Regions from separate parts of the Ornithinibacillus jepli genome, predicted to be linked through region 3. Evidence: riboswitches for the same ligand, from Rfam matches in the RefSeq annotation. Region 3 holds a riboswitch; each other region holds the start of a gene.
What was found. Region 3 has a riboswitch for S-adenosylmethionine ahead of metK (methionine adenosyltransferase). Riboswitches for the same ligand answer to the same signal wherever they lie in the genome.

Region 1 (7,978 bases), on a different contig from region 3:
TCAAAGATAACGCGAAACATTTCTGGTATGTTTAGAAACTGAACAAATTTAGTCCTAATTGAAAAATATAATCCTAACCCAATTAAAACGATGATTAATACATACGACCATAATATATTGTTGGCTTCACCAACTAGGTTTTCGATAAATGTCATTTATGTAACCCCTTTCTATGATGTCTTAACTACATACTTATTGCTTAGGATAACCAAATATGAAATTTTCCCTCATAATAAAGAAAGAAGCCCTAGATAAATAGACTCCTTTTCCTAGTAAAAACGCACATTTAATTATTTTACTTTAAAATCCTTAATTATTCCACGGATATGTTGTTCCAAACCTTTCCGCAAACTCTCTTGAATATTTTCTACGTTCCCTACGACGCTCTGCTCGTAGCGGCGCACCTTCATATAATAACTTCTCTGATTCAGTCTCTGGATAGACTTCGGGTACTGGAACAGGTCGTAAGTTTTCATCTACGGCTACAAAGGTTAAAAAGGCAGTTGCACATACTTTCCTATCCCCCGACAGCAAGTCTTCCGCTACAGCCTTTACAAATACTTCCATTGACGTGTTACGTGTCCAGGTTACAAATGCCTCAACACAAATAGAATTTCCTTGTTTGACTGGTTCTAAAAAGTCGACTGAATCGGTAGAAGCCGTAACGACTGCTTTACGACAATGGCGTACAGCCGCGATTGCTGCCACATCATCAATATGCGCCATCAGTATCCCACCAAATAAAGTACCATGGTAATTCGTGTCTGGTGGCAATACGTGTGAGGTTTTGACCGCTAATGAACTAGAACATGGTCTTTTTTCCATTTAATAATCACTCCAATTTAAAAAATTACTTAACCTATAGTATCGGCGATAATAACCGTGATATTGATTCTTTAATACGGATGCCTATCGAACGTTTGTTATAAAGTTTCTTCGTCATTTGGGTAGAGTTTTCTACATCTTCATGAAATGCTTCAACTAACTTGGAAGCTAGAGCTCGATCATATAGAAATGCATTTACTTCAAAATTTAAACGGAAACTACGAACGTCAATATTAGCTGTTCCAACTGAAGCTATTTTCCCGTCCACTACAATCACTTTCGAATGTAAAAAGCCTTTTTGGTATATAAAAACTTCTGCCCCTGCCTCTAGCATATCCCCTACATAGGAAAGGGTAGCCCAATAAACAAATGGATGATCTGGTTTATTTGGAATCATAATCTTTACCTTTACACCTGATAAAGCTGCAATGCGGATGGCATCCTTTAAACTTTCATCCGGAATAAAGTAAGGTGTTTGTATATACACATACTCTTTTGCTGACATAATCATTTTGATGTACCCGTTTTTAATCTGTTCCCAGTCGGAGTCAGGTCCACTCGAAACGATTTGCACACCAGCTTTACCATATGTTTCAGAAGAATAGAAACGGTCATGGTAATGAATATCATGTTTCGATGCTTGATTCCAGTCCAATATAAAGCGCGTTTGCATACCTTGCACAGCATCCCCACAAATCCGTAAATGAGTATCACGCCAGAAACCAAACTTTTTACTTTTCCCTACATATTCATCCCCTATATTAAAGCCACCAATGTAACCTATTTTTCCATCAATAATAGCAAGCTTCCGATGGTTACGATGATTTACTTTAAAATTAATCTTTGGGATTATCGATGGGAAGAAGGCTTCTAATTGTACACCAGCCTTTTTAAGAAGTTTGATAAATTTCGGCCGTAAATAACGGGTACCTAATGCATCATAAAGCACCCTAACTTCCACACCCTCTTTAGCCTTTTTCATTAACACGTTGGCAATTTTTTGCCCTAATTCATCATTGCGAATAATGTAATAGAGTAGATGAATATGATTAGTTGCCTTTTCCATATCGGCTAATAGTGATTTAAACTTCGATTCACCATCTACAAATATATCGATCTGATTGTTTTGGGTAAAGATAGCATCATCATTTCGTAAATGTAAATAGTATAAGTCCTTATATTCCTTCAAATCATGAAAAATAAATTCATCTTTTTCAATGGATCTAAGCTGTGATTGAACAATCTTTTTTACCCCAAGTTTTGCCTTTAAATCCCAAGTGAAGATTCGCTTTCCGCTTATTCTTCTTCCAAAAATCAAATAAACTAAGAACCCGACTACTGGGATAAAAAGTAATACCATTAGCCATGCCCAAGTAGCTGACGCATCCTTACGCTCTAGAAAAACAATAGAAATCCCTAATGCAATGTTAAAAATAATAATAGCAAATAACAAATATGGCATGAATTCCATACCAATTACCCCTTTGAGTTTTATTAATAAAAATTGATACTAGTTACCACACTAATTCATATAAGTAACTTTAGCATACTACTGGAATGCTCGATTATACAAAACTACTCATTATATAATAATATAACAGAAGGGAGATGAAATCATGAGTAAAGATTTATTTGCATTAGTAATTGGTGGAACTGGCATGTTAGAAAAAGTATGTCACTTTCTAGCCATAGAAGGCTATGATGTATATGTTGTACATCGGGATAAAACGAGATTTCAAGCGATGCAATCAAGGAGTACACATCCTGATAAGCTATTTTCTATTAGGGTTGATTACCATGATGAAAAGACACTTCAAAAGAAAATTCAAGAGACAATCCAAATTAAGGGTTGTTGCCCGGATATAATCGTAAGTTGGATCCATAATTCTGCACCGAATGCATTACCTACGATATTAAAAGAAGTTAGCGTGAGGAAGAAACCGTGGAAGCTCATCCATGTTCAAGGGAGCTCTTCATTTTTCGTAAAAGAAAACACGACTGTACCCGAAGTGTGCGAATACAGACGTGTCTATTTAGGCTTTGTTTTAGAAAATGAAAACGCTAGGTGGCTTACTCATGAAGAAATCGCAAATGGCATCATTAAAGTTATTCATGGTGATTATAAAGAAACCGTTATAGGCACGCTTAAGCCTTGGAATAAGCGTCCGAGTTAATATTAATTTGATTTAGGGCACTCTCTAAGTCTGCCCAAATATCTTGCCAAGCTTCAAGTCCTACTGACAGACGGATTAATTGATCCGTTATCCCCATCTTTTCCCTAGATTCTTCTGGTACTACTGCATGGGTCATCGTAGCTGGATGCTCAATTAATGTTTCGGTGTCCCCTAATGACACGGCTATTTTTAAGAATGAGAGCTGGTTTAAGAAGGCTTGTGCGTCTTGCTTTTCTCCTTTTATTTCAAAGGAAATGACTCCCCCACCACGCTTCATCTGTCTTTTCATAATAGAATAATCCGGATGAGCTTCATCACTTGGATAGTAAACATTCGTAACATTTGGGTGAGTCTTTAATCGCTTAAATATCTCTTCCGCATTATCACAATGTCTCTCCATCCGAACAGGCAACGTCTTTATCCCTCTTAATAATAACCACGCATCAAAAGGAGCCATGACACCACCGATGTCCTTTAATGTTGTCATGGCAACTTCATTTAAAAATTCCTTTTTCCCCACGGCAAGACCGGCTATGACATCTCCATGTCCACCAATATATTTCGTTGCACTATGAATGACCACGTCACAGCCCAACTCTAATGGATTTTGTAAATAAGGAGATGCGAAAGTATTATCCACGACAACTGGAATACTGTATTCTTTGGCAACCCTTGCTACCATTTGTAAGTCAATTAGCTTCATCGTTGGATTAATTGGAGTTTCTACATAAATACATACGGTTTCTGGTTTAATTTTGGAACGTATTTCTTCCTCTGTCTCCATACTGGAAAAGTCATGTGTAATATTATATTTTTCTTTCATCATCGTTAGTAATCCGAATGTACAGCCATAAAGTCCTGAAGAACAGAGAATATGATCATTAGCCTTTGTTAAGGCAATTAGAATAGCAGAAACCGCTGCCATTCCTGAACCAAATGCAAGTCCTCTTTCCCCGTTTTCTAACGCAGCAATCCTTTCTTCCAGTATGGTTACGGTTGGATTTCCGAGTCGTGAGTAAATATAGCCACCTTCGTCACCGGCAAAGCGTCTTTCCCCTTGCTCTGCAGTGTTAAATGTATAGGTTGAGGTTTGGAACAATGGTGGGGTAAGGCTTCCTAACATATCTTTTGAATCGTACCCTTCATGAATAACGGATGTTTCCATATGCTTATATGAACGTGCCATTTTTCTCCTCCTCTTAGTAATAAAATAGATTTTTTTAAAAATAAAGAAAAGGTATTTTGCTCTGAGCAGCCCGTATACACGGAGACTCCTGCGGGAGGATAGGCATCGGTGAGACCCCGCAGGAGCGATAGCTCTGAGGAGGCTCACCAGCCGCCCGCGGAAAGCGGAGTGTATACGGGCTGCGGACCCGGTAAGGAGATTCTTACCAAAGGACCTTTTCTAAAAATAACTCTACTAATATCATATTCTATTACACCTAAAAATGAAAGCGTTTTCTTTTTAAGCCTTTTGATTGCGTTTTTGTGAAATCAGTTCTACAATTGTCTTTATTTATTATTAGAAAAGAAGGGGTAAGATGGAGCAGAAAACAGATAAAATTGGGGTTCTTTATGCGGCCTTTGCGTACGTCGTTTGGGGGCTTCTTCCGATTTATTGGAAGATTATTGATGATGTCCCTGCTGGGGAGATTTTGGCACATCGAATTATATGGTCCTTTATTTTTATGATTGTTGTCGTGCTAGTGATGCGAAAGTGGCGTGGGTTTATTAAAGAATGTATTCGTATTATGAAGGATAAGAAAAAGCTAATCAGTATTACACTAGCTTCTGTCGTAATCAGTTTAAACTGGTTAATTTATATTTGGGCTGTTAACAGTGACCATGTACTCCAAGCGAGTTTAGGGTATTATATCAATCCATTAGTTAGTATTTTACTAGCAATCATTGTACTGAAGGAAAAGCTAACGAAGAGCCAAACGGTTTCCGTTATTTTAGCAGGTATTGGGGTTTTATATTTAACGATTAGTTATGGTGTTTTCCCATGGGTATCGCTCGTTTTAGCTTTTAGTTTTGCATTATATGGGTTATTTAAAAAGATGGTCGATATTCCAGCCATGTATGGATTAACAATTGAAACGATGATTGTAACACCGATTGCGCTAATCTATTTAGGATTCATACCAGTACATTCTTTCTCTGTACAAAATATCACATCAACGGAAAATCTCTTTTTAATCGGTGCTGGTGCCATGACCGCCATACCGCTGCTCCTATTTTCTAGTGGAGCAAAGCGTATTCCACTTGCAATGGTAGGCATCCTGCAATATATTGCTCCAACTTTAATGTTATTCATTGGTGTATTTATGTATCATGAAACATTTACTACGGAGCATCTCATTGCATTTAGCTTTATTTGGGTCGCTCTAGTTATTTATTTAGGATCGATTTATCGATTCCCAATCCGGAAACTGAAATTACCGGAGCGCTAAATTTATTATTGACATATCATAGCCATACCGATAATATAATATTCAATAAATTAAATCTCTTATCAAGAGTGGTGGAGGGAATAGGCCCTATGAAGCCCGGCAACCTTAGGTGAAAGCAAGTCTTTCCTTAAAAGGTGCTAAATCCTACAGGTCAATTGATCTGGAAGATAAGAGGAGGAACGGTTACTTTTAAATACGTGCCCTCTTCTTAGGAAGAGGGCTTTTTGTTTCTCTTCTACCTCCAGATAACTAATCTTAAGGAGGAATTTTTTATGGAAAATTTTCACGTTGAAAAACTAGAGACAACATTACTTCACGGAGGGCAATTTCCTGACCCGACAACCGGTTCAAGAGCAGTACCTATTTATCAAACTACTTCTTATGTATTCCGCGATACCGAGCACGCACAAAACCTGTTCGGTTTAAAGGAACCAGGAAATATTTATACGCGAATCATGAATCCTACAGTTGATGCTTTTGAACAGCGGGTAGCATTACTGGAAGATGGTGTAGCAGCAGTAGCGACATCCTCTGGTATGGCGGCGATTACACTAGCAATTCTGAATATTGCAGGTACTGGAGATGAGATTGTTGCAGATAGTAATTTATATGGTGGTACATATAATCTGTTTGCAAAAACCTTACCGAAATATGGTATTACCGTTAAATTCGTAGATGGCACGAAGCTTGATGAAATAGAACAGGCCATTACGGATAAAACAAAAGCGGTTTTTGGTGAAATAATTACGAATCCTAGCTTGAATGTATTTGATGTGGAACAGGTCGCAAAAGTATGTCATAAATACCATGTCCCTCTTATTATAGATAATACTTTCGGTACCCCTATTCTTTCTAAGCCACTTACTTGGGGGGCAGACATAGTAGTACATTCCGCTACTAAATGGATTGGTGGTCATGGCACTACGATTGGTGGAATCGTTGTAGACGGTGGACGGTTCAATTGGAATCATCCTCGCTTCCCAGAATTCACTGAGCCGGATGAAAGCTATAATGGCCTTCGCTATGCAGATATTGGGTTAGCTGCTTATGCTACTAAGCTCCGGGTGCAGTTATTACGTGATATTGGGGCAAGTTTAAGCCCGCAAAATGCCTTTTTGTTACTCCAAGGTTTAGAAACGTTACATTTACGAATTGAACGTCACGTTGAAAACGCGAAGCTTGTTGCCAATTATTTAAACGAACACCCAGCTGTTGAATGGGTAAACTACCCAGGTCTTGCTAATCACCCGTCCTATGAATTGGCCCAAAAGTATTTGAAAGGTAGCTTCGGTTCCATTATAACCTTTGGTATTAAAGGTGGTAGAGAAGCGGGAAGAACGGTAATCGATTCTGTTAATCTATTTTCCCATGTAGCAAATGTAGGTGATGCAAAATCATTAATCATTCATCCCGCTTCCACTACTCATCAGCAATTAAACGTAGAAGATTTGAAGAAAAGCGGTGTATCCGAAGAACTAATTCGATTGTCGATCGGGATTGAATCTGCGGAAGATATAATCCTTGATTTGGATCAGGCAATTGCCAAGGCAACAAAGATTTCAGCAAACGTATTAGACACTGAATCAACTGTCTTGGAATGGCTAACTTCATCTCCATTTGAAAGAGCTAATGGTTCAATTCGAAAAAAGGTGATTGCCACTCTAAGTAATAGTCAACCTGCTGAATTTAAACAAACGATTGAACGATTAACTCAATATGGCTATACGGTGACCGATTTAGCAGAAACCGATCAAGCTGATATCCTCTATGTTCATGACAATGCCCTACCTCCAACAGTAATTGAGGAGTTAATAAATAAACAAATAAAAATCCTTTGGGTTGAAAAAACAGATACACATGACATCGTATTACAAAACGCAAAAGCAGCGGGGATTACAATCATTTCAAATCGGTTCCTATTAGATGCAATTTATTCTTCACGAGGAATTGAAAACAATCCTATACCAGCCGGGTAAATAACGTTTGAGGAGCAATATTAGTGAATACAACCTCCAAAGTAGCAAATATTGATATCGGAACACTTTTACTCGATTCAAGAGAAGAATTACCTGCTGTAACGCTAACATATGAACAAGTAGGTACTAAACAAGCACCGGTTATTCTAGTCTGCCATGCCTTAACGGGGAATCATATAGCAGTAGGAACACATGAAGCACCTGGATGGTGGAGTGGATTAATCGGCAACCATTTATCAATTGATACTACGAAGTTTCAAGTAATCACCTTTAATGTGCTCGGTGGCTGTGATGGTTCTACCGGGCCATTATCCATCAATCCGATTACAAATAAACCTTACCGATCCGATTTCCCAAAGATTACCGTACGTGACATAGTTAGAGCCCAACAAATTGCCTTAAAACAATTAGGTATTGATTCTTTATATGCAGTCATTGGTGGTTCGTTAGGTGGCATGCAGGCAATGGAATGGGGACTACTATATCCTAATATGGTAGAGCGACTCATTCTTCTAGCAGCAACTCCTTATCTTTCTGATTATGGGATTGC
Region 2 (7,978 bases), on a different contig from region 3:
CGATGTTAAACGATTTGATAACAAGGGAATTAGTTTTAAGGCGTTTTCGTACTAATGCAACATTTGTACTTATATCCTCGACAAATCCATCTCTCGGTCCACGTAACGAAACCTCCGCATTGGATTCCTCCGGTGAACGTTTAGGTGGATTAGATGTATTATAAAAATAAATAGATTCGTCTATAAAGATTGCGGTTAAGCCATTAAATATATTTTCAGTAATAACTTGATCAGCATGAAGTTCATTCCTCTTTAGACTCAGTGTACAATTTAATAACACGTCACTATTTTTATTATAATAGTAGCTATTTTGAATACTTGGGAGGATACTTTCTCGTAAAATATTATTATCCATAAGGCCATTACAATAGACAACTATCATTAGTTTACTTTTATTCGGATTAAAGAGTTGGTGCTCCTCAATTGTAATATCAGAAGAATCATGAAATAGGTTTTTAATGTAAGTTTTTGTTGCCTCAATATTATTTCTCAATCATGGCCCTCCTCTTTGATATTCTTACAAGCAATGTTAAAAAAATGATCATCGTTACACCAACTATACAACTAAAAGCATAATAATAATTGCTTAAAAAAGTAACAAATCCTTCATCTGAAATGGAAGATATCGTGAAGGTTAAATAAATCATACATATAAATACTTGAATATAAAGCCGCATTCTCTTCTTCTTTATTTCTAATACATGTGTGATGAGGTATAAAAATATCGCTAGCCTAATAAGATGACCCGATGTCCACTGGTAAATGGATAAAAAATCAAGATGATTAAAGTAAGTACCAATCCCTAAAATTCTCCATTGGAAAAAAGAAGGATAACTGAGTTCTTTTGCTTCTTCAATGCCAAATATAGCTATAGTCCCAAGTAACGGACCCATCGTCAATATAATTAAAAACGTAATAAGAAGAATATAATGTCTCCGTAACACTTTCTTTGAAATCTGGTTTTGAATTAGTATGATAAAAAGAATTTCTATATTTGACCCTAATACATATAATGCCCCGTACCATACATCGCTCCAACTATTCTCAACTAATATTGGTGTTACTAACTGGTAGTTTTTATCAGGAATAGTCCCAATGGCAACAAACACACCGAAGAGGATAACTAATGGTAGTAAAACACCCGCACAAATCGCAATAGTATTTAATTTTCCATATGAAATATATAACGAGGCTAATAATAAACATATAGCAATTATTATGATCGGTGTATTAAATAGAAATGTTTCATTTACCCAATACGTGGTCTCTCTTAACGATATCCATCCCGCTACCATTAAATGAATAACAAAAAAAGTCGCTATCATCCTACCCAGAAAACGCGAATAGGTAGTAGAAAGCCACGAAATGAAGGATTCGTTTAAAAAATGGCTCGATATGTAGAAAATCGGAAGTGAGATTAATAAAGTTGCGAGATAACCAATGATTATACTAATCCAGGCATCCCTTCCTGAGGCATTAAGTAATAATGGAGTGATAATGACATGATTATTTAACCCCGTGCTTAGAAGAAAAATAGTAAAGAGTTGCGGAATTGTAATCTTTGCCATAGTGTACCCCCGAAATCCAATCATTCGCCTACTTCGTTTTTAGTATCAATTAATTCAATCGTTTTATACTCCATGTAGACGAAATCCTATACCTCTTTTCCTAAAGATAGAAATCTAGGGTTGAAAATTATTATGCTACTAAACGAACAAAAGCTCTATCCTCTACCACCACCCAAGTGAGGGCTAATCCTTTGGGATATCTTTCTCTTCTATCATCGTGCCATTCAGTATGGACAATGCAGTCGACTTTTTCACCAACCTATTCCACATATTCCTATCCACCATATTGGGAGAACAACTCCTAACTTATACGTCAAAAAAGGGCATCCATAGAAGGATACCCTATTTTTTGTTTAATCATGTTCAATTTTTCTTTGTCTTAGCTTCTTCAAAAGCTTCCTTCGCTCGTTTTAATAAATTACTGTCCGTTAACAGTCGGTATCCAGTGTTCGCAAGCACTTTTGCCCCTTTAATAAGAGCCGCGTCACCTTCTTTTGATTTAGCTGCTTCTCTAAATTCATTTGTATGTCCTATCAAATCATCCGGACCTATTTTAATGTGAGGATGAGCAGTTGGTACTTCGTAACTTATGTTTCCGGCATCGGTTGAGCCTTTCCCTTTTCCTTTTTCAGTCCAGACCACCTCTCCTACTGCTTCCAACTCTTCTTTTAATACATTATCCAAAACAGAGTTCAATACGAAGTCTTTAACTTCATTTTGGAATCGTTCAACTTTAACAGTTGCACCAGTTGCAAGCCCCGCACCTTCTGCTATAGCACGTACCTTATTAGATACTTCCTCTGTTTTACTCCATGATTCAGCACGAATATAGAATCTAGCAGATGCATATTCCGGTATAATATTTGGTGCATCTCCCCCGTGGGTAATAATTCCATGAATTCGCACATCAGTCGGAAGCTGCTGGCGTAATGCGTTAATTCCATTAAACAGTAGAATAACAGCGTCTAGAGCATTAATTCCTTTTTCCGGTGAACCAGATGCATGGGCAGATTTCCCGTAAAAGTGAAAATCAAGTGGATCAACAGCTAATGAATCGCCTGTGAGGGATGTTTTCCCTGATGGATGGATCATTAACGCAGCATCAATCCCGTTAAGATAACCATGCTTAACAAAGCTACCCTTTGCACTACCATTTGGCCCGCCCTCTTCTGCAGGTGTTCCTAGTACAACCACTTTTCCGCCTGTTTCAGCTAGCGTTTCAGCAAGCGCTATACCTGCAGCTACACTAGTCGTACCGATAATGTTATGACCACAAGCATGGCCTAAGCCTGGCAGTGCATCATACTCCGCAAGAAAGGCAATTGCTGGACCCGGTTTCCCACTATCCTTCACAGCGTAGAAAGATGTCTCATGTCCAGCAATAGCTGTTTCTACCTTAAATCCAGCATTAGTCAAAATCTCTACATGTTTTTTACTTGCAAAAAACTCCTGATTGCCTATTTCTGGATTCGCATGAATCGCCTGACTCGTTTCAATATACAGCTCTTTGTTTGACTCAATGGATTTTTGAATTAATTCCACACCCGCTAACGTTTTACTCAACATACTCTCCTCCTTATAGTCCTCCAAATTGTTCTAGCAACTCATCCTTCGATAAATCAACCACAATAGAACCACCATTTGTATCTGCTTCTACCGCTTTTACTACATCCTCTTCATGATATAGTTCCACAATCTTCTGATAAACTTCATTATCTTGATCTCTAGAACGTGCAGCGAAGATGTTCACATAAGGTATTGCATTCGGGTCATTCGCATCTTCTAAGTAAATCGGATCTTTCACAGGGTCAAACCCCGCTTGACCAGCAACACCATTATTAATAACAGATGCCGCTACATCAGGTAATACACGTGGTGTTTGTTGTGCAACGATTGGTAGGATTTCTAAGTTTTTTGGATTATCCACTATTTTACTTGGGTCACCAAATAGGCCAAAGTCGTCCGCTAACGTAATTAAACCTGCTGATTCCAATAATTTCAGTGCACGTGCTTGGTTAGAAGGATCATCCGGAATCGCAATCTTGTCACCTTCTTTAATTTCATTAACATCACTCAACTTCTCTGAATATAATCCCATTGGCGCAATGACAGTAGCCCCGATTGGTACTAAATCAAGATTGTTCTCTTCATTAAATTGAGCTAGAAACGCGATATGCTGGAACGAATTGATATCGATATCTCCGTTTGCTAACGCTTGGTTCGGTAAAGTATAGTCAGAGAACTCCACTAGTTCAATTTCAATACCTTCTGCTTTTGCCTTCTCTTTTAAAATCGGCCAAACTTCACCATCTGTACCAGTTACACCAATCTTAACTACCACATCATCCCCACTGTCTGAAGTGGTATCACTTCCACAGGCTACCAATGTACTTACCGCAATTAACACAACTAAAATACTAAACCATTTCTTCATCATTCTATCTCCTCTTTTTGTAGTTAAATAATGTAATAGTCTTATAACGTGTTGCTTATCGCCTCATAATCTTTCTCGATAGCGTATTCCCAATCCACTGTGCAAACTGTACTAGAAGAATAAGTATAATGACAGTAACGAGCATGACACTTCCATCAAATCGTTGGTATCCATATGTCATCGCTACGTGACCTAAGCCGCCACCACCAACTGTACCTGCCATTGCGGAGAAGTCGATTAAGCTAACTGTCACAAAAGTCAAACCTAGAATAAGTGGCCCAAGTGCCTCTGGAATTAACACAGTGAATATTATTCGTAATGGACTTGCCCCCATTGCCTTTGCCGCTTCAATCACTCCAGAATCAATGCTAACTAAGTTGTTCTCTACTACTCTCGCTATCCCAAATGCTGAAGCAATCGTCATTGGAAATATAGCTGCCCACGTTCCAATAGTTGTCCCGACTACTGCTCTTGTTAATGGACTAATTGCTACTAGGAAAATGATAAACGGGATTGGACGAATAATATTAATCAAGACATTCAGTAGATTAAATACAATTTTATTTTCTAGAATATTTCCTGTTCTCGTCACAAATAATAGTAAACCTATTATTATACCAAGAATTGATCCTAGAATCAAGGTCATGACAACCATTAAAATTGTCTCACCAGTGGATTCCACTATCCGTGGCCAAAACGTACTCCAATCAACCTTCATTAACCTTCACCTCCTCTACAATGACATCTCTCGTTAACTCGGAAAGAACCGAAGAAATATTTTCCTCTTCCCCTTCAAACGATACAAGCAGATTTCCATATAATTTCTCCTGAAGCTCTCGAACAGACCCATACACGATATTGACATCTACCCCAAATTTCCTTGTCACACGAGAGAGGACGGGATCACTAGCAATTTCACCTTTAAAGATAACGCGATATAAATGTTTTCCACCCTTGTTCTTCCATTCTTCCAACAAGGTAGCCGACGGTCTATCCTGCTGAACGGATTGGATAAATCGTTGTGTAGTCAGATGCTGCGGATTCGTAAATACATTAAATACAGAGTCCGTTTCAATCACTTCTCCATTCTCCATTACCGCTACCTTGTCACAAATCTCTTGTATAACATGCATTTCATGTGTAATTAGTAATATCGTAATTCCCAGTTCTTTATTTACCTTTTTAAGAAGGCGAAGGATTTCACTTGTTGTATCCGGGTCTAGCGCCGATGTTGCCTCGTCACAGATTAAGATATTAGGTGAAGTAGCAAGCGCTCTTGCAATCCCCACCCGCTGCTTTTGACCACCTGATAATTGTTCAGGGTAATCCTTTGCCTTATCAGTAAGACCTACAAAGCTAAGTAGCTCATTGACTCTTGTATCGATATCCTTTTTAGACCAACCTGCAAGTTTCAATGGATATGCTACATTCCCCGCAACGGTTCTAGAAGCAAATAAATTAAAATTTTGAAAAATCATCCCGATTCCACTTCTTAGCTTTCTCACTTCTTTTTGGGAAAGTGTTCCGATATTTACACCGTTCACTTCAATTTCACCAGTCGTAGGAGTTTCCAATAGGTTTACCAGACGTAATAAAGTACTTTTTCCAGCTCCACTAAAACCAATAATTCCAAATATCTCGCCTTTTTGAATGGAAAGCGAAACATCTTTAACGGCATTTACTTCTCGATTGCCAATTTTAAACGTTTTTGATATATTCCGAAATTCAATCATATACTTGACTCACTCCTGTCTTGAAATTTATGTAAAAAGGAAAAAGACCTTCCTTTTTTCTTATCCAAAAGAAAAAAGGAAGGTCTCAAAATATAAATTGAAACGACTTCCTTCTCATCTTTCAAATGTGAAACATTTGCAGGAATTGGCACAGTGTTAATTTACATTAACCCGCTGCCGAGACGTCATAGGGCCTGATCCCTCGGTCTCTCTGGATAAGAAGAAAATTCTTAATTTATGTAGTTGTAAGTTTATGATACATACTATAGTGCCTATTTAAACATATGTCAATCATTTTTTTAAAATTACTTTTTTGTACGTTTTTACATTCCTTCATAGCTAAAGGGTTATTTTGCTCACAAATCCCACAATATTACAAGTCTAGAAATCATGTAAAATTACATGCTAAAATAATGAAATCAGTGTGTAGAGATATTGGTCCAATACTTGACCAAAAATATATGTCGCAAGATACGTCTACCATCTGAAATTTTAATTTCGGAGGGTAAAAAATATGTATAAGGAAGATAGATTACCTCAAAGTCCAAAGGAAGGCATTATATTTTTATTAATTATTTCCATCATTTCCGTTAACACGATTGCACCCATTATCATAGGTATGGAACTCGGATTTAGTAAGGAAAATTATTTGGAGACTCTAAAAATTATTCCAATCATGTGGATTATTGTTGTCTTATTGGTGAAATTCGTTGCTGGTCCGTTAGTAGGTCAACTAATGCCAAAATTCGTAGGAAAAACCGATGGATTTAATGCGAGAGTATTATTAACGATTTTATTGAATGTGACTGTATTATCATTACTTCTAACTATTATCGGAAACTGGGTTGGTACAAAAGAAATAAGTCTTTTGCCTTTTCAAAACTTCTTTCCAAGTTGGTTTAGAAACTTTGGTGTAGCATTTTGGATTGAGTTAGTAATCGCTCAACCTATAGCAAGACTTGCAATGAAGAAAATCCATGCTTCCCAGAGACGTAAAGCTACGTTAGTAAATCAGTAATGTACTATTAGCAAGGGGAGAAATCCAAATGGATTCCGCCCCTTCATTTTAATCACGCCTATAAACTACTTAAACCCTAAGTGAGCCTCGGAATCCCCTGGAACCATAGTAAGAATCCGCACCATTATGATAGACAAAAACATGACCAAAACGATAATCACAAAACAACGCCCCACCAAGCGCTCGAATGTCAGACGGTGTTTTCACCCAGGTCGACGTTTTCTTATCAAACGTCTCCAGTTTCTGTAATTCTCGATATTCTTCCTCTGTTAAAATTTCAATTCCCATATCAGCCGCCATATCGATAGCACTATTTTCTGGCTTATGCTTTTTCCTTGCTTCTAGAGCCGCTCGATCGTAACAGAGACTTCTTCGCCCCTTAGGACTTTCCGGAGAACAATCATAAAAGATGTATTCATCCTTTTCTTCATCATACCCGACCACATCTGGCTCACCGCCAGTTCTTTCCATTTCATGGAGTGACCATAGCTTTTCTGGATTTGCCTCTAGCTTTGCTTGAACATGAGCCCAATCAAGCCCCTCGTGACGATGCTTATGTTTTATAAATCTAGCTTCTAATACTTTGATTAATCCTTCTCGTTGTTCAGATGACAATTCTTTACTTCCACTTGTCATAATATTTTCCTCCTTTTATCAGGCTATCTTTCCCGCTAATAACTCCTCGTTTAACCCATTGTAATCGCTAGAACGAGGTTGGTAAAATGTGTATTTCTCTCGTTCATGATGCCGCTTCATAATATTTGCGCTTAGTCGGTGCTAAACTTATACATAATAATGCTATGGTTAGTATCAACATAAAAATGGCTCCCAAGGCTACTAGTAACTTAATTGATAATACTTGTGCTCCTATAGCAAATAGAGAAGTAAGAACAATGACTAACAATGCCTCCAGAAACCCGTATATACTGCTAATTCGGGCAATAACCTCAACCGGAATGTTGTTTTGGTAAAAAGTATAAAAGCCCGTATTGGCAAAGGCAAGAGAAAATGCTAATACAAAAAAGCCTACCGTAGCCATGGTGAAATTACTAGAGAAAGCAAAAATCATATACCCTACTGATACCATTACCGAACCAGAACCAATAAGGAAGTGAACTGCTAATCCTTTCGTGAATATCACATTGAACAATGACCCTATTAAAATACCCGCCCCAGCAATACTTACAAGAAATCCATACTCACTATCTGACAGCGAAATAACTTC
Region 3 (7,978 bases):
GGCATTTAATACTTCCTTGCTATACGTATATATTTGGTCTAAAGCTTTTTCGGTATTACCAAGCGGCAATTCCAAATCCCCGCCATCATAGATAAAAGCATCTTCCAGATCTTTATCTAAATATGGTGAATACGTTTCAAGTCCAAAAGAATCATTGCGAATAGCCTGCATGGCAAAACGTGTTCCAGGGCGAAAGCTTGTCGTTCCATCAAATGGTACACCGAACAGTACAACTTCCGCTTCATCAAATGATTTTTCACAGCCAATAAACGTGCTAAAATTTAAGGGTTTACTCATCACTATCAAGAGCCTCCTTTACATAGGACGGCAATTGAAATGCACCTACATGTAAATCTGTATTATAATATTTCGTTTTCAAGCCAATATTTTTCCATGCTTCTACATGAATATCTTTGATTGGATCATATGTCTTTGATGCAAATCCAAACAGCCAATGGCCAGATGGATAGGTAGGCATATGATATTGGTATACATTCGTAATTGGAAAAATCGCTTTAATTTTTTTACGTGCTTTTCTCATGCTCTCCGCATATTCAGCGAAATATGGTGATTCATGTTGGTTAATCAAAATTCCATCCTTATTTAATACACGGTAACATTCTTCATAAAATGCTGTTGTAAACAATCCTTCACCAACAGAGATTGGATCAGTTGAATCAACTAAGATAAGATCGAAGGAAGCATCTGGAGCATTTTTCACATAGGCTAACCCATCTTCAAATCGAAGCTCCATTCTAGCATCTTCTTCTACTCCCTTTGCAGTTACAGGTAAATATTCCTGACACAAACGAAATACCCTCTCATCAATTTCTACCATTACAACTTCTTCAACAGAAGGATAACGTAGCACTTCACGTGCAGTACCACCGTCTCCCCCACCTATAATTAATACTTTTTTAATGTTAGGATTCGTAGCGAAAGCAGGGTGAACAATCATATCATGGTAAATAAATTCATCTTTTTCATTTACCATCATTAAACCATCTAGCGTAAAAAAGGTTCCAAATTCTTCTCCTTGATAAAAATCAATTTGTTGAAACGGGCTTTTTTCACTGTGCACTTCTCTATCATACTTTATTGAGAATTTGCAATCATTACTCCATTGTTCTGTATACCAAGTCATTATTTTACACCTTCTAGTAATGGTTTCACTTGTACATCTTCAATTTCACGTTCTGCAAATTGTTTAATTTTATCAACCATACCACGTGGTACTTCAAATGATTCTGTTTGTTTAGCCTGTAGTTTTTCCCCTAGGTATTCAGCTGCCTTCCAAGGACTCACTGAATCACCACAAGTATATACATCTACTGAAGCATAACCATATTCTGGCCAAGTATGGATAGTCAAATGTGATTCAGCAATTATAACTGCACCTGAAACACCATAAGGGTTGAAATGATGAAATACGGATTCAACAATTGTCGCACCAGAGTAATCTGCAGCCTCATTCATAAATTTCTCAATTAATTTATTGTTTTCAATAATATCACTTGGACAACCGTAAAACTCTATTAATACATGTCTTCCTAGCGTCGATAATTTAAAACCCATTTTACGCATTCTCCTTTACAACTGTAATTTGATTTTTTTCTTTCGCCTCGGTTAACACTTCCCCTAACGTTTGACGATAATAATGATATTGCTTTACTACATCTTCCGAAATTAGTTCTCCTGGAATAACAAGTGGAATACCTGGTGGATAAATCATGATCGTGTCTCCACTTATTCGTCCAATTGCTTTATCAATAGCAACTGTTTCATGCTCAGAGTAAAAAGCATCCCTTGGACTAAGAATCAGTTCATTTACTTGGTCTGCAGTTACATTCGTAGACATCATGACGGTTCTTTCTCCGTAAATTTCTTCAATCTCTCGTAATGCTGCAACCAGTTTTCCAATTGATTCTTCTGTATCAGACGTTGTAATAACAGCCATCACAACATATCCTTCTGCAAGCTCCATTTGAATTCCATATTTTTGTTTTAAAATCGTGTATACATCAAATCCGGTCATTCCAATGCCATTGACCCGGATTACTAATTTAGTCCAGTCATATGATTGATTAAAATTCTTTAATACATAATCATTCTTTAATACTTCATAACGAGAACCTAACTCAATTTCTGAGATAGCATTTTCTACAATTGGTTTTAGGCTACAGTACCGTTCATAGCCATGCAACGCTAATTCCCTTCTCGCTACATCTAAAGAACTCATCAATAAATAGTTAGCACTTGTAGACTGAAGCATACTTAATATCTTTTGGATTGCCTCGGGTGCAATTCTATTATTCTGTAAAATTAAGATCGAGCTTTGCGTTAATGACCCGCCTGTCTTGTGCATACTAATTGTTACACCATCTGCTCCCGCTTTAATCGGATCTATTATTTCATCTGATAGAAAGGGCAGATGCGCTCCATGTGCACTATCCACAATAACCGCAATATCTCGTTCATGAGCAAGCTGGCAAATTTTCTCTAAATCACTCATGGACCCAAAATATGTTGGGTAGGTAATTAATAAAGCCTTTGCCTCTGGATGCTCCTGGATTGCTTTTTCAACACTGTTTATCGATACGCCATGTGATATACCAAAATGATAGTCTACCTCTGGTTGAATAAATACAGGTTTTGCACCACTTAAAATAATTCCATCCATTACAGATTTATGACCATTCCTTGGTACTAGTAAAGTATCACCCGGTTTACAAGTAGCCATAATCATAGTTTGGATGCCAACCGTTGTACCATTTACAAGAAAATAAGCATAATCTGCTCCAAAAGCATCTGCTGCTAATTCCTGGGCTTCTTTTATAACGGACTCGGGATGGCTTAACAAATCTAACTCCTTCATAGAGTTAACATCCATTCGCAACGCCATCTCACCTAGTACTTCTTTCAAAGGACTCATAGAAGAGCCCATTTTATGACCAGGTACATCAAAAGGAGTTACATCACGTTTAGCATATTGCACTAGTGCATCAAATAAAGGCATCTTATCTTGATTCAATATGGAAATTGGTCTCGCAACAAGTTCCTTCACGTTATTCATTAGCGGTAAACCCCAGCTAATTCAAACTTTGCTACTGCTTCTTGTAAATCAACTACTTTATCAGTTTTTTCCCAAGACACATTCAAGTCATGGCGTCCAAAATGTCCGTAGGCTGCCACTTGTTTAAACTGCGGTTTTCTAAGTTCCAGCATATTAATGATGCCGCTTGGAGTTAAATCAAATACTTCACGAATCGCCTTTAATATTCTTTCGTGCTCAACTGTTTCCGTACCGAAAGTATCAAGAGCAATACTGATTGGCTTACTTACACCAATTGCATAAGAAAGCTGAATTTCACAGCGTTCCGCTAATCCTGCTGCAACGATATTTTTTGCTACATAGCGTGCGGCATAAGCAGCAGAACGGTCAACTTTAGTACAGTCCTTACCAGAGAATGCCCCACCACCATGTTTAGCAGCTCCACCATAAGTGTCTACAATAATTTTTCTACCAGTTAATCCTGTATCACCATGAGGTCCACCAATTACAAAACGGCCAGTCGGATTAATTAACACTCGAAATTCTTCATTCATTCCATATTCACAAGCAGTTTGTTTAATAATGGATTCTGTCACAAATGCTTCAAATTTATCTTTATCAAAATCCTCATCATGTTGAATAGACATTAAAACTGTGTCAATTTTAGGCTGAATAGGATTAGTATAGTCAATGGTAACCTGTGATTTCATATCAGGACGAGCCCACGTAAACTCACCTGTTTTTCGTAGTTGAGATGCTCGTTTTACTAAAGTGTGAGCCATCTCGATTGCTAGTGGCATCATAGATTCTGTTTCATTCGTAGCATAACCAAACATAATCCCTTGGTCACCAGCACCTATTTCACTAATATCACTAGAAGTATCTACTCCCATCGCAATATCTGGAGATTGTGTATGAAGTAATACTTCTACATTACAAGTACTTCCATCAATTCCAAATCGATCATCTGTGTATCCAATCTCGATTAATGTATCTCGGACGATCTTTTCCACATTAAGATTTGCCTTAGTGGTTATCTCTCCACCAACAATTACTGTATTTGTTGTTGTAAATACTTCGCAGGCAACCCTTGAATATGGGTCCTGTGCTAATGCCGCATCAAGTACAGCATCCGAAATTTGATCGGCAATTTTATCAGGATGTCCTTCTGAAACGGACTCCGATGTAAATAAGATTTTTTCTGCCAATTTTAACCATCCCTTCCATTTTATTCATTTCAGGGCATAAAAAAAGCTCTCCTACAACCTAAGGAAAGCTTCGATTAATATCAGCTGCTATCCTCTTATTGTTCACAAAACGATATATGTTTTGCGCTCAGGTTGGGCACCCATATCTGATTTAGTTAATCAAACTGGTTTGCCACCGCATCTTAGACCCCTCGTCTCAGCGGCTATTAATAAGATAGACTTTTAATATGCAGGATTAATAGTAAGGCATATTACTCTATATGTCAATTTCTTTTTTTGTCGATATTTAGAGTAAATATTTCCAATTAAAATAGATACAGGTATATATACCTGTATCTATTTTAATTAGTTCGAATTTCTTGCCTAATAAATAAATAATAGGCAATCATGAAGCAGATTAGTGTTGCTGCTATTAGCCCAGTTAATTGAGGCCAGATTAATAGTAAGCTTTGTCCGAGTGGTAATGGACCAGCTAGAGCACCTACTGTTTGCTCCATTGTTAAAGGACCTAAAGTTCTTACTCCAGGTGATAATAGTGTAGTTGTAGATTCAGAGAATAGATAGCTTGGTGACAACCTATATAAATTTAAGATTGTCTCTTGCCGATTAATAGCCTCCTCCATACTAGATATGGACTCTGTATTTAAATAGCCTTTACTAATAAAATCTATGATCATATTATAAAAAATACTAAAGAAAATCCATACCGCTATACCAGATAGTGCTGAAGTAGCTGCTTGTTTAAAGCGTACAGAAAAGAGAATTCCTAAATTTAGCCAGAAAGCGATATATACAATACATAACACTAAAAAACATAGTATCCGGATAAACTCTTCGAAAGTTAATGGTAAGCCGATAATGAGGATTCCTAGTGCCATAACTAATAATCCAAGTGCAAAAAATAGCACCATATTTACTAATAGCGCCGCTACAAATTTGGCATTAATTACATAATCTCTTGGAATCGGTTGAGCCATTAACCTTGTTAGAGTACCCTTATTTCGCTCTGAATTAATAGCATCAAATCCTAATGCTACCCCTAACAATGGGCCTAGTATTGTTACGAATGTAATAAAAGGTGGTAATGTTCCATCTGATGTTGTAAATAATTTTAGAAATAGGTAAGAATGTTTAGCAAGTTCCTTCGCTTCATCCGACTGATCTAATGTATCCTTAATAGTTGTTATAGCAGTGTATAAAGAACCAAGGCAAGTTAACCCAATAATAATAAGTAGGATAATGATTCTCCAACTTCTTATATAGTCTGTAAATTCCTTTTGAACAATCGCACTGAAGACAGATTGTCTCTTATCCATCTTATCTAGTACTTCTTCCTTACTCTTTTTGAAGGTGATCTTACTTTTTATTTGCTGTAGCTTCATTTAAATCACGCCCTTCAAAGTACAGATGATAGATTTCATCCAATCCGAAATTTTTCTTACTAATATTTGTCAAATCTATATCATAAGACATTACTTTCTTGGCAATTATTGGAGTAATATCTTTTTCACAATAAATATCTATACTTGAATTATCTAATCTTTCTACACGACTAACTTCTTTAATAGCCATTAGTTCATTTATCATATCTCCTGTAATAGGTTCAGCCTCTAAATGAACAATATAAACATCGTTCTTAAATAATTGTCCCGCCAAATCATCCATATTTCCTTTAGCAAGTAGCTTACCTTTAACAAATATACCAACTCGATCACATACTTGTTGCACCTGATGTAAATGATGTGAGGAAAGTAAAACCGTTATATTCTTTTCTTGATTCAGGCTTTTAATTAACCTTAGTAATTCACGTACCCCTTCTGGATCAATCCCTAAAGTAGGTTCGTCTAATATAATTACTTCGGGATTTTTAATTAAAACATCAGCAAGCCCGAGACGTTGTTTCATCCCACGAGAATACTTTCCTGTTTTCTTATGCATAGCATCTTCTAATCCTACTTGTTCTAGCAAAGAAATCGCCCGCTCTTTTGCCTCATGCCCTGGAATCCCATTTAGCGAAGCTGTATATAAGAGGTTTTCAAAACCAGTCATATGTTGATAGAATCCCAGATCATCTGGTAAATACCCTACTCGCTTTTTAACCTCTAATGGATTTTTCGTAGAGTCTATTCCACAGACACTTAAACTTCCACTAGTTGGCTCTGTTAATCCTAATAACATGAAAATTGTGGTAGACTTCCCGGCTCCATTTGGCCCTAATAATCCGAATATCTCACCCTTTTTAATGGATAAAGATAACCGATCAACTGCAGGTACATCATCATAAATTTTTGTGAGTTCTTCAACTTCAATAATTGCCTCATTCACCAGTTATCTCCTCCCATATTTTTTAAAAATATAGTAGAGTCCGCCAACGACAACTAGAATAATTGCGACCCCAACAAATCCCCAAGCAGTGGAAGTTTTAACGGAAATACGGAAATTAGCTTCAGAGGAAGCCTCACCAGTATCCGCACTAAATGTAGCAGCATAGTCCCCAGCTATTGCATCTTCTGGAGCTTTTAATGTTGCTTTCACGTTTGCTTTTTCCCCTGCCTTCAGTGTTGGGATAGTATCTCTATCAAACTCTACTTCCCACTTTGGTGGGGTAGATGACTTTACATTAATATCTGTTAAATCAACTGATCCGGTATTTTCAACTACTAAATCAATGACCGTATCTCCTCCAGCAGTTATATCATCACTTAATAACCCATTTGGCGTTGAAATAGTTAATCCATACTTACCAGTAATAACTGCTTCTAACTCAATCTCACTTGAAGTTCCACCAGATTGGGCTTTAACTGGAATTTTATACGTATCAGCCTTTGCATTATTTGCAGGGGTCACGACGATATCTACTGTTTTTTCTTCGTTAGGTTCAAGTGTTACTGAAGTTACCCCATTTCCATCTACCTTAAATTGTGTTGTCCATCCATTTGGTGCTTGTGAAGATAAGGAATAATGTTGCTGTTCTGCTGTTTGATTTTTCAATGTTGTACTATATTCAAAGGTTGAATCAGCATGTCCTTCCATATTAGGTTGATCGATAGTGAAGTTTGTTTTAAACGTACCTTCTTCTGTTACATTAACTAATAAATCTAGTGTACTAGTACTACTTCCTTCCGCTACTAAATCAAATTCATACCTTCCTTTTTCTACTTGTAATGGGACGGTTACAACTAATCGAATAGATTGTTCCGCATTTGGTCGAATAGATAATTGCTCAATATTAGTACCATTTGATGAGATTTGATATTCCCAACCTTCTGGTAGTCCTCTCACCGCAAATCCTACATTTTCTATCGAACTACCACTATTTATAATATCTACCGAGTATTCAATATCCTCCCCTGGTGTTACAGAAAGACCAGTATGTGGAGTATAGACAGAGACTTCGGCAAAAGCGGTTGAGGTAATAAAGAACCCTCCTATCACTAGTGTTAATAATGAATAGAATATTTTTCTAATCATCTGACATATCCTCCTTATTTTCTAAATTCATAAATGATACGAGATTTTTTGGAGAACGGATTTATTTTTTTATAATTATTCCATACTTTTTTGCTAAGATATTGTCAGAAAATTAGAAGGGGGTCCTATAATGGATACAAAGCAGGATGAAAAACTCTTGAAATTAATTGCAAAGGGTTCTCAGGCTGCATTCAATCAATTTTATGAAACTTATGTATCCTTTGTCCTTCAGATTGCAATTAAGTTG

Region 1: it holds a riboswitch for S-adenosylmethionine, as region 3 does, so the genes downstream of both, AB1K81_RS08550 (O-acetylhomoserine aminocarboxypropyltransferase/cysteine synthase family protein) here and metK (methionine adenosyltransferase) in region 3, are expected to answer to the same signal.
Region 2: it holds a riboswitch for S-adenosylmethionine, as region 3 does, so the genes downstream of both, AB1K81_RS16870 (methionine ABC transporter ATP-binding protein) here and metK (methionine adenosyltransferase) in region 3, are expected to answer to the same signal.

What each region holds. Positions count from the first base shown of each region.
Region 1 is NZ_JBFEGG010000002.1:113,248-121,225, forward strand. It holds gene AB1K81_RS08520 (alanine/glycine:cation symporter family protein) at 1-155, opposite strand, end outside; gene AB1K81_RS08525 (acyl-CoA thioesterase) at 310-825, opposite strand; gene cls (cardiolipin synthase) at 860-2,296, opposite strand; gene AB1K81_RS08535 (Rossmann-fold NAD(P)-binding domain-containing protein) at 2,442-2,999, shown strand; gene megL (methionine gamma-lyase) at 2,971-4,185, opposite strand; gene rarD (EamA family transporter RarD) at 4,541-5,452, shown strand; SAM riboswitch class I at 5,509-5,626, shown strand; gene AB1K81_RS08550 (O-acetylhomoserine aminocarboxypropyltransferase/cysteine synthase family protein) at 5,725-7,428, shown strand; gene metX (homoserine O-acetyltransferase MetX) at 7,452-7,978, shown strand, end outside.
Region 2 is NZ_JBFEGG010000006.1:61,431-69,408, forward strand. It holds gene AB1K81_RS16845 (spore germination protein) at 1-493, opposite strand, end outside; gene AB1K81_RS16850 (endospore germination permease) at 483-1,568, opposite strand; gene AB1K81_RS16855 (M20 family metallopeptidase) at 1,932-3,134, opposite strand; gene AB1K81_RS16860 (MetQ/NlpA family ABC transporter substrate-binding protein) at 3,145-4,002, opposite strand; gene AB1K81_RS16865 (methionine ABC transporter permease) at 4,058-4,720, opposite strand; gene AB1K81_RS16870 (methionine ABC transporter ATP-binding protein) at 4,710-5,735, opposite strand; SAM riboswitch class I at 5,847-5,957, opposite strand; gene AB1K81_RS16875 (hypothetical protein) at 6,250-6,753, shown strand; gene AB1K81_RS16880 (DUF4256 domain-containing protein) at 6,823-7,389, opposite strand; gene AB1K81_RS16885 (MFS transporter) at 7,493-7,978, opposite strand, start outside.
Region 3 is NZ_JBFEGG010000001.1:336,913-344,890, reverse strand. It holds gene speB (agmatinase) at 1-297, opposite strand, end outside; gene speE (polyamine aminopropyltransferase) at 290-1,144, opposite strand; gene speD (adenosylmethionine decarboxylase) at 1,144-1,575, opposite strand; gene AB1K81_RS01700 (aminotransferase class I/II-fold pyridoxal phosphate-dependent enzyme) at 1,577-3,073, opposite strand; gene metK (methionine adenosyltransferase) at 3,073-4,260, opposite strand; SAM riboswitch class I at 4,353-4,476, opposite strand; gene AB1K81_RS01690 (ABC transporter permease) at 4,602-5,576, opposite strand; gene AB1K81_RS01685 (ABC transporter ATP-binding protein) at 5,617-6,588, opposite strand; gene AB1K81_RS01680 (COG1470 family protein) at 6,589-7,731, opposite strand; gene AB1K81_RS01675 (RNA polymerase sigma factor) at 7,862-7,978, shown strand, end outside.